DNA from 3 places in the Actinoplanes sp. CA-252034 genome. Region 3 is predicted to be linked to each of the others. Evidence: riboswitches for the same ligand, from Rfam matches in the RefSeq annotation. Region 3 holds a riboswitch; each other region holds the start of a gene.
What was found. A riboswitch is a leader RNA that binds a small molecule or an ion and turns the genes downstream of it on or off. The one in region 3 is predicted to bind S-adenosylmethionine.
Positions count from the first base shown of each region.

Region 1: it holds a riboswitch for S-adenosylmethionine, as region 3 does, so the genes downstream of both, ACQPZW_RS13225 (aminotransferase class V-fold PLP-dependent enzyme) here and ACQPZW_RS33110 (GNAT family N-acetyltransferase) in region 3, are expected to answer to the same signal.
Region 2: it holds a riboswitch for S-adenosylmethionine, as region 3 does, so the genes downstream of both, thrC (threonine synthase) here and ACQPZW_RS33110 (GNAT family N-acetyltransferase) in region 3, are expected to answer to the same signal.

Region 1 is NZ_CP191846.1:2,941,945-2,944,204, reverse strand. It holds gene ACQPZW_RS13225 (aminotransferase class V-fold PLP-dependent enzyme) at 46-1,263, opposite strand; SAM riboswitch class IV at 1,280-1,395, opposite strand; gene ACQPZW_RS13220 (DUF1684 domain-containing protein) at 1,469-2,254, shown strand.
Region 2 is NZ_CP191846.1:10,329,255-10,331,514, forward strand. It holds gene thrC (threonine synthase) at 1-1,030, opposite strand, end outside; SAM riboswitch class I at 1,040-1,178, opposite strand; gene ACQPZW_RS46805 (GNAT family N-acetyltransferase) at 1,311-2,219, opposite strand.
Region 3 is NZ_CP191846.1:7,270,100-7,272,359, reverse strand. It holds gene ACQPZW_RS33115 (hypothetical protein) at 347-496, opposite strand; SAM riboswitch class IV at 919-1,035, shown strand; gene ACQPZW_RS33110 (GNAT family N-acetyltransferase) at 1,050-1,637, shown strand; gene ACQPZW_RS33105 (HNH endonuclease family protein) at 1,711-2,253, opposite strand.

The DNA.
Region 1 (2,260 bases), 4.3 Mb from region 3:
CATCGGCCGGATGGGGGTCCGGTCACAGGACCCGCCGGTTGTAGCTCAGGTGCGAACCGTCCCGACCACCGCGGCCAGCGCCGCGACCGCCCGGTCGACGTCCTCGCCGGTGCTGCCCAGGCCGAAGCTGATCCGCAGCAGGCCGGGCACGCCGTCGCCGCACGCACCGGTCCGGTACGACCCGGTCAGGCGGCGGACCAGTGGGTGGGCGCAGAACTGGCCGGCCCGTACGCCGATGCCGTGCTCGCGGCTCAGCCTCCGGGCCACCGCGGCCGGATCGTGGCCGGGCAGCGCCAGCGACACGATGCCGACCCGCGGGTGGTCCGGGCCGAACAGGCTCACCTCGATCGCCCCGGGCACGCCGGCCAGCCCGGCCCGCAGCCGGGCCAGGAGCCGCTGCTCGTGCTCGTGCAGCGTCGCCCGGCCGGCCGCGGTGAGCGCCTCGCAGACCGCGGCCAGCGACACCGCGCCGAGCAGGTTCGGGGTGCCGCCCTCGTGCCGGGCGGGCCCGGTCGCCCAGGCCAGGTCACCGGGACGGTCACCGACCGCGGCGCTCGCGCCCCCACCGGCGAGGTACGGCTCAGCCGCGTCCAGCCAGTCGGAGCGGCCCACCAGCACCCCGGCACCGAACGGCGCGTACAGCTTGTGGCCGGAGAAGGCGAGGTAGTCGGCGCCCAGGTCGTCGAGGTCGACGGGCACGTGCGGGGCGAGCTGGGCGGCGTCGACGACGACCCGGGCGCCGTACGAGTGCGCCACGTCGGCGAGCTCACGCACCGGCCACACCTCGCCGGTCACGTTGCTCGCCCCGGTGACGGTGAACACCACCGGCCCGGTCAGCCCGTCGAGCGCCGATTTGAGCGCCGTGACCGCCTCGTCCGGCGAGGCGGGGGCGGGCAGGCGAAGCGGGTTCGGCCAGGGCAGCAGGTTGGCGTGGTGCTCGCCGTCGAACTGCACGGTGGTGGCGCCCGCGGGCAGGGCCCGGGCCAGCAGGTTGAGGGCGTCGGTGGTGTTGCGGGTGAAGATCACCGTGTCGCCGGGGCGGGCGCCGGTGAACTCGGCCACCACGTCGCGGGCCAGCTCGTAGGCGAGGGTGGACGCCTGCGAGCGCACTCCGGTGCCACGGTGCACGCTGCCGTACCGCGGAAGCAGGTCCTGCACCGCGTCGGCGGCCGCCCGCACGCAGGGGGCCGACGCCGCGTAGTCGAGGTGCACGAAATCGAGCTCATCGTCGGCACCGATGACGTCGAGTGGGGAAGATGGCATGACCGCGCCTCCACGGGTTCGCCGTTTGCCGCTGTCGGTCGACAGACGGCCCGGTCCTCACCCGGGGCACCCCGTCGCGAACGGAAGGGTTGCCGGCCAGCAAGCCGGGGCTACGCGCTGGCACTCATGACCTGCAGCCGAAATTAGCAGATGTCACGTCCACCGTCCATTTCCCACGCGACGAGTAGGGAATAGAGTCGTGTGCATGACGACCTCGTTCCAGCAGCAGTGGGACCAATGGCACACCGGGCACGAGAAGCGGCGCGCCGATCCGCACGGCTTCCTCGCGATCACCGGCCTGCACTGGCTCACCGAGACGCCGCAGAGCTTCGACGACGCCCCCGGCGCGTGGAGCACCGGGCCGTCCGGGGTCACCGTCGCCCTGGCCGAGGGTGAGTCCCTGACCACCGCCACCGGCACGATCACCGGCACGCACACGTTCGAGCCGATCGAGGAACGCGGCGACGTGATCGTGGAGCACGGCGACGTGCACATCGAGATCGCCCGGCGCGGTGGTCACGACGTGGTGCGGCCGCGGAGCCCGAGGAGCCCGCTGCTCACCGCCTACACCGGCACGCCCGCCTACCCGGCCGACGAGAAGTGGGTCGTGACCGGGCGGTTCGTGCGGTTCGACGAGCCACAGCCGACCACGGTGGGCTCGGTGGCCGAGGGCATCGAGCACGTCTACGAGTCGCCGGGCCGGGTCGAGTTCGAGGTGGGCGGCGAGCAGCTGTCGCTCATCGCGTTCAACGGGACCGCTCCCGGGTCGCTGTCCGTGCTGTTCACCGACGCGACCTCGGGGCTGACCACCTACGCGGCCAACCGGAGCCTGGCCGTCGCCGCGCCCGCCGAGGACGGCACGGTCACGCTCGACTTCAACCGGGCGACGAACCTGCCGTGCGCGTACGTCGACTTCGCGACCTGCCCGCTGCCCCCGGCCGGCAACAGGCTGCCGGTCGCGATCGAGGCGGGCGAGAGGATCCCGGCGTAGGGTCCC
Region 2 (2,260 bases), 3.1 Mb from region 3:
CGTTCGCGTAGTCCATCCACCCGCCGGTGCGCTTGACGGCCTCGATCGCGTACGGCCCGGCGGCCGGGTCGCCGATGTTGAGGGACTTGGCGATGCCGGTCGGCTTCACCGGGGTGATCACGTCGGTGTCGGCGTGCAGGGCGACCGCGATCGGGTTGCAGCCCTCGGACTGGGCGCCGAAGACGGTCCAGCCGCCCTCCGGGGCCTCGGCCAGTCCGATCTCGACCAGCTCGCTGAACGCCTTGTCCACCTTGGTGAGCAGCTCGCCGGAGGCCATCGGGATGACCACCTGGGCCGGAATGCGCCAGCCCAGCTGCTCGGCCACCTCGTAGCCCAGCGTCTTGGAGCCCTCGGCGTAGAACGGGCGGACGTTCACGTTAACGAACGCGGTGTCCTCGAACTCGTCGGTCTCCACGAGCTCGCTGCACAGCCGGTTCACGTCGTCGTAGGAACCCTCGATGGCGACCAGCTCACCGCCGTACACCGCGGTCGTGATGATCTTGCCCTGCTCGAGGTCGGCCGGGATGAAGACGATGCTCGGCACACCGGCCCGGGCCGCGTGGGCGGCGACCGAGTTGGCCAGGTTGCCGGTCGAGGCGCAGGAGAACCGGTTGAAGCCCAGCTCCTTGGCCGCGGTGAGGGCCACCGAGACGACCCGGTCCTTGAACGAGTGCGTCGGGTTCTGCGAGTCGTCCTTGACGTAGAGCGGGGCCTCGATGCCGACCGCGGCGGCCAGCTGCGGGGCGGCCACCAGCGGGGTCAGACCGGGATCGAGGGTCACCCGGGTCGCCGGGTCCTGGCCCGCCGGCAGCAGAGCCGCGTAACGCCAGATGTTCTGCGGGCCCGCCTCGATCTGGGCCCGGGTCACCCGCGCGAGCGCCGCCTCGTCGTAGGCGACCTCGAGCGGGCCGAAACACTCGTAACAGGCGTGCTGCGCGGCGAGAGGATACTCAGCGCCGCAGGCACGACAGACGAGGCCGCGAGCGGGCGAGGTGGAGGCGGTGGAGGGTACGTCGACGACAGACGTCATTAGAGTTTCCTCTCATCTTTCCCCGCGGCGACCTGCCGTAACGGGGACGGAATTAGCACCTGCCACGCGCGGCTCGTCATCGAGAATCGCTGCGCGGTGGTTGCCGGGGCTTCGTCGGGCCGTATCCCTCTGCCCCTCTGGATGAGGTATTCAGTTGTTTCCAACACCTTACGACGAGATCCCGCGAACGCCACAGGAAGTTCCCGAGGTGTGAGCGACCTCCTTCTCCCCCGGCCGGTCGGCCTCACCCCCGCCGGTCGTCCTCACTCCCGGCCGGTCGTCATATCTCGGCGAGGCAGGAGATCTGGGTGCCGACCGGGCGGTAGCCGAGACGGTTGTTGACCGCGAGCATCGGCGCGTTCTCCTCGTCGTTGCTGGTGTAGGCGGTGCGTACACCGGAGGCTGCGGCCCGGCGCAGCGCTGCCGTCTTCACCAGGTGGGCCAGGCCGCGGCCGCGATGAGCCGGGACGGTGGCGGTCATGTCCGACCACATCCGGTCGCCGTCACGCAGCACCAGCGAGAACGACACGATCTCGCCGTCGGCCACGGCCGCGGTGCTGGCGTCCCGGTCCAGGCCCGGTTCGTCCCAGATCTCGTAGCGCCACAGCGGATAGGGCGTCGGCTGCGGCGGGGTCTCACCGGGCTCGTCGGTCGCGGCGGCCACATCCGCCTCGTACAGCGCCTTCTCCGCCAGCTCGCGCAGCCGCACCATCTGGATCCCGGCCGGCGCGGGAAGGAACGGCCGGTCGCCGAACCCGGTCAGATCCAGGGCCGAGAAGCGCATCTCGCGGGACGGCTCGAACCCGTGGGCGCGGGCGAACCCGACCGCCTCCGGCGCCGCCCAACTGCTCGCCCGGCACACCCCGATCGACCGCAGGTGGGTGATCGCCTCGGTGAGCAGGGCCGAGCCGATCCCCCGGCCTCGGCGCCGTGGGTGCACCTGCAACGCGATCCGGCCGAAGCCGGCGTCCGCCGAGCGGGTGTCCCGGAAGGCCGAGACCAGGCCGATGATCTCGCCGTCGCGCTCGGCCAGCAGGTGGATCCGGTTCCCGCCGGGTGGTGGATCGGCGAACATGCGGCGGGTGGAGGCCTCGCCACGGACCAGATAGGGATGGACCGCGGCGCGGAGCGCGGCCGCCGCGGCGGCGTCGTCGGGGTGGGCCGGGCGGATCGAGAAGTCAGCCGTCACGGCCGCCATGCCATCGCGCGCCCGCCCCGGCCGTCAACCGA
Region 3 (2,260 bases):
TCCCCGACCGCACAGCCGCGCTTAGAAATGACCGTCCCGTCGGCCATCGCTCGGCACGGTTAGGGTCTGCCGCCGAACAACTCGCTGTATAACGGCGGCGATTCGCAGCCCGCCCTCCTCGACGGACGGACGGCAGCCCAGTCCTGGCAGCAGAAGCTGGCTCACCACCACTGCCAAGCGACAAATCAGTAGCCCGCGGTTTGTCCGTCGACAGGTCCTTGTGCGTGCCGAGCGGCGCGTGAGCGTGGGCTCCGGTCCTCAACTGGCACAGCCAGCCGCGAGAAACGAAACCCGAAGCCGACCGCTTCTTGCGCCAATCGTCCCGCCCTCCCCGGCCGGCAACCTGTCATCTCCGTGGCAGCGCCCGTCGGTGGTGGTCGATGTCCAGCCGTAGCTGCACCCGATCGTTGGTGTGGGCGGGCATGGTGCCGGGGCCGGGGCCGTGGCCGTGGCCGTGGCCGTGGGTGTGCCCGCTGCCGGGTGCGGGTTCGATCATCGCCCATCGATGGGTGGTAAGCGTGCCCGGACCGGGCAGCGAGTGCATCAATCGTCCAGAACTCGGCTGTCGGGCCACCGGACCTGCCAACTGAGGGTGTCCGCGGCGGCGCGATGTCGGCCCTGGCAACCTGCCGGGCGTTCGAGTAGTGGCCGGCGCTACGGGTGGGGCGCTGGGGAACGGGGCGCTGCGGAAACGGAACGCGGGGGCGCTGCGGAAACGGGGCGCTGCGAAACAGGGCGCGCATGGTGGGGCGGTGCGGGAACGGGGCGCGCATGGTGGGGCGGTGCGGGAGCAGGGTGCGGGTGGTGGGGCGGTGCGGAAACAGGTCGCTGCTGGGGCGCTGCGGAAACGGGGCGCGGGTGGTGGGGGCTGCGGAAACGGGACGCTGGGAGCGGATTGGCGGTGGTATGTTGCGCGCAGGTCATGAGTGCCAGCGTCAAGCCCCGGCTTGCTGGCCGGCAACCCTCCGCTTCGTGGGCGGGGTGCCCCGGGTGATGACCGGGTTCGGTGCGGTTCGCGCCGGGCAAGCCGCGACCCCGAGGGGACTCTCATGGATCATTCTGTGCTGCACGGCCGTCTTGTTCGTCTCGAGCCGCTGGGCAAGTGTCACGCCGCCGGGCTTGCCGTGGCTGCTGAGGAGTCGCGGGACTCCTACGACTGGACGTGGGTGCCGACCGCCGCGACCGTCGACGGATACATTGCGGAGCAGATCGGGCGGGACGGCTTGACTCCGTACGCGCAGATCTGTCTTCGGACCGGCCGGGCCGTCGGGGTGACCGCCTATTGGGATCCGCGCGGGAAGCCGCTGGCCGCGATCGATGTCGGTTTCACCTGGCTGGCCGCGTCGGCTCAGGGGTCCGGGATCAATCTTGAGGCCAAGTATCTGCTGTTCAAGAACGCTTTCGAGAACTGGGGCGCGCAGCGGGTGGGGATGAGCACGGACGCGCGTAACGCCCGGTCACGGTCAGCGATCGTGGGCGTGGGCGCGCGGTTCGAGGGTGTGCTGCGGAACTGGTCGCGCTCGTGGGCGCCGGGGGAGGAGGGCCGGCTGCGGGATTCGGCGCTGTTCTCCGTGGTGACCGAGGAATGGCGGGAATGTCGCGCCTACCTGGAACATCGGCTGTCCGAGACGCGATAGGACACCGGGCGCAGCGCGGCATCGGGCCGATCCGTACCGGAGAGCGGCGGCTCCCGCCCTCCGGTACGGGGGGTCAGCTGGAGCAGGTGTTGAGCATGGTCTGCAACGCGGTCTTCTCCGACGACTGGAGTGTCAGCGAGTAGTAGTACTTCACCGCGATCCACATCTTGGCGTAGGTGCACCGGTACGAGGTGACCGACGGCTGCCACGTCGACGGGTCCTGGTCGCTCTTGGACTGGTTGACGTTGTCGGTGACCGCGATCAGCTGCGGGCGGGTCAGGTCGTTGGCGAAGCTCTGCCGCCTGCTGGTGGTCCACGCGCTCGCGCCGGAACGCCACGCCTCGGCGAGCGGCACCACGTGGTCGATGTCGAGGTCGGAGGCCGCGGTCCAGGTCGCGCCGTCGTAGGACGAATACCACGAGCCGGAGGTGGCGGCGCACGCGGAGCTGACGACCACGTTGGAGCCGTCCCGCTTCAGGACCGTCTCGCGGGTGTTGCAGGTCCCGGAGATGGTGATCCAGTGCGGAAACAGATCACGATCGTAGGTGCTCGCGTTGGCCTCGGCCGCGACGGTCAGCGCGCTGAGGTATGTCTGGGCCGTCGACTTCGACGGGATTCCGGTG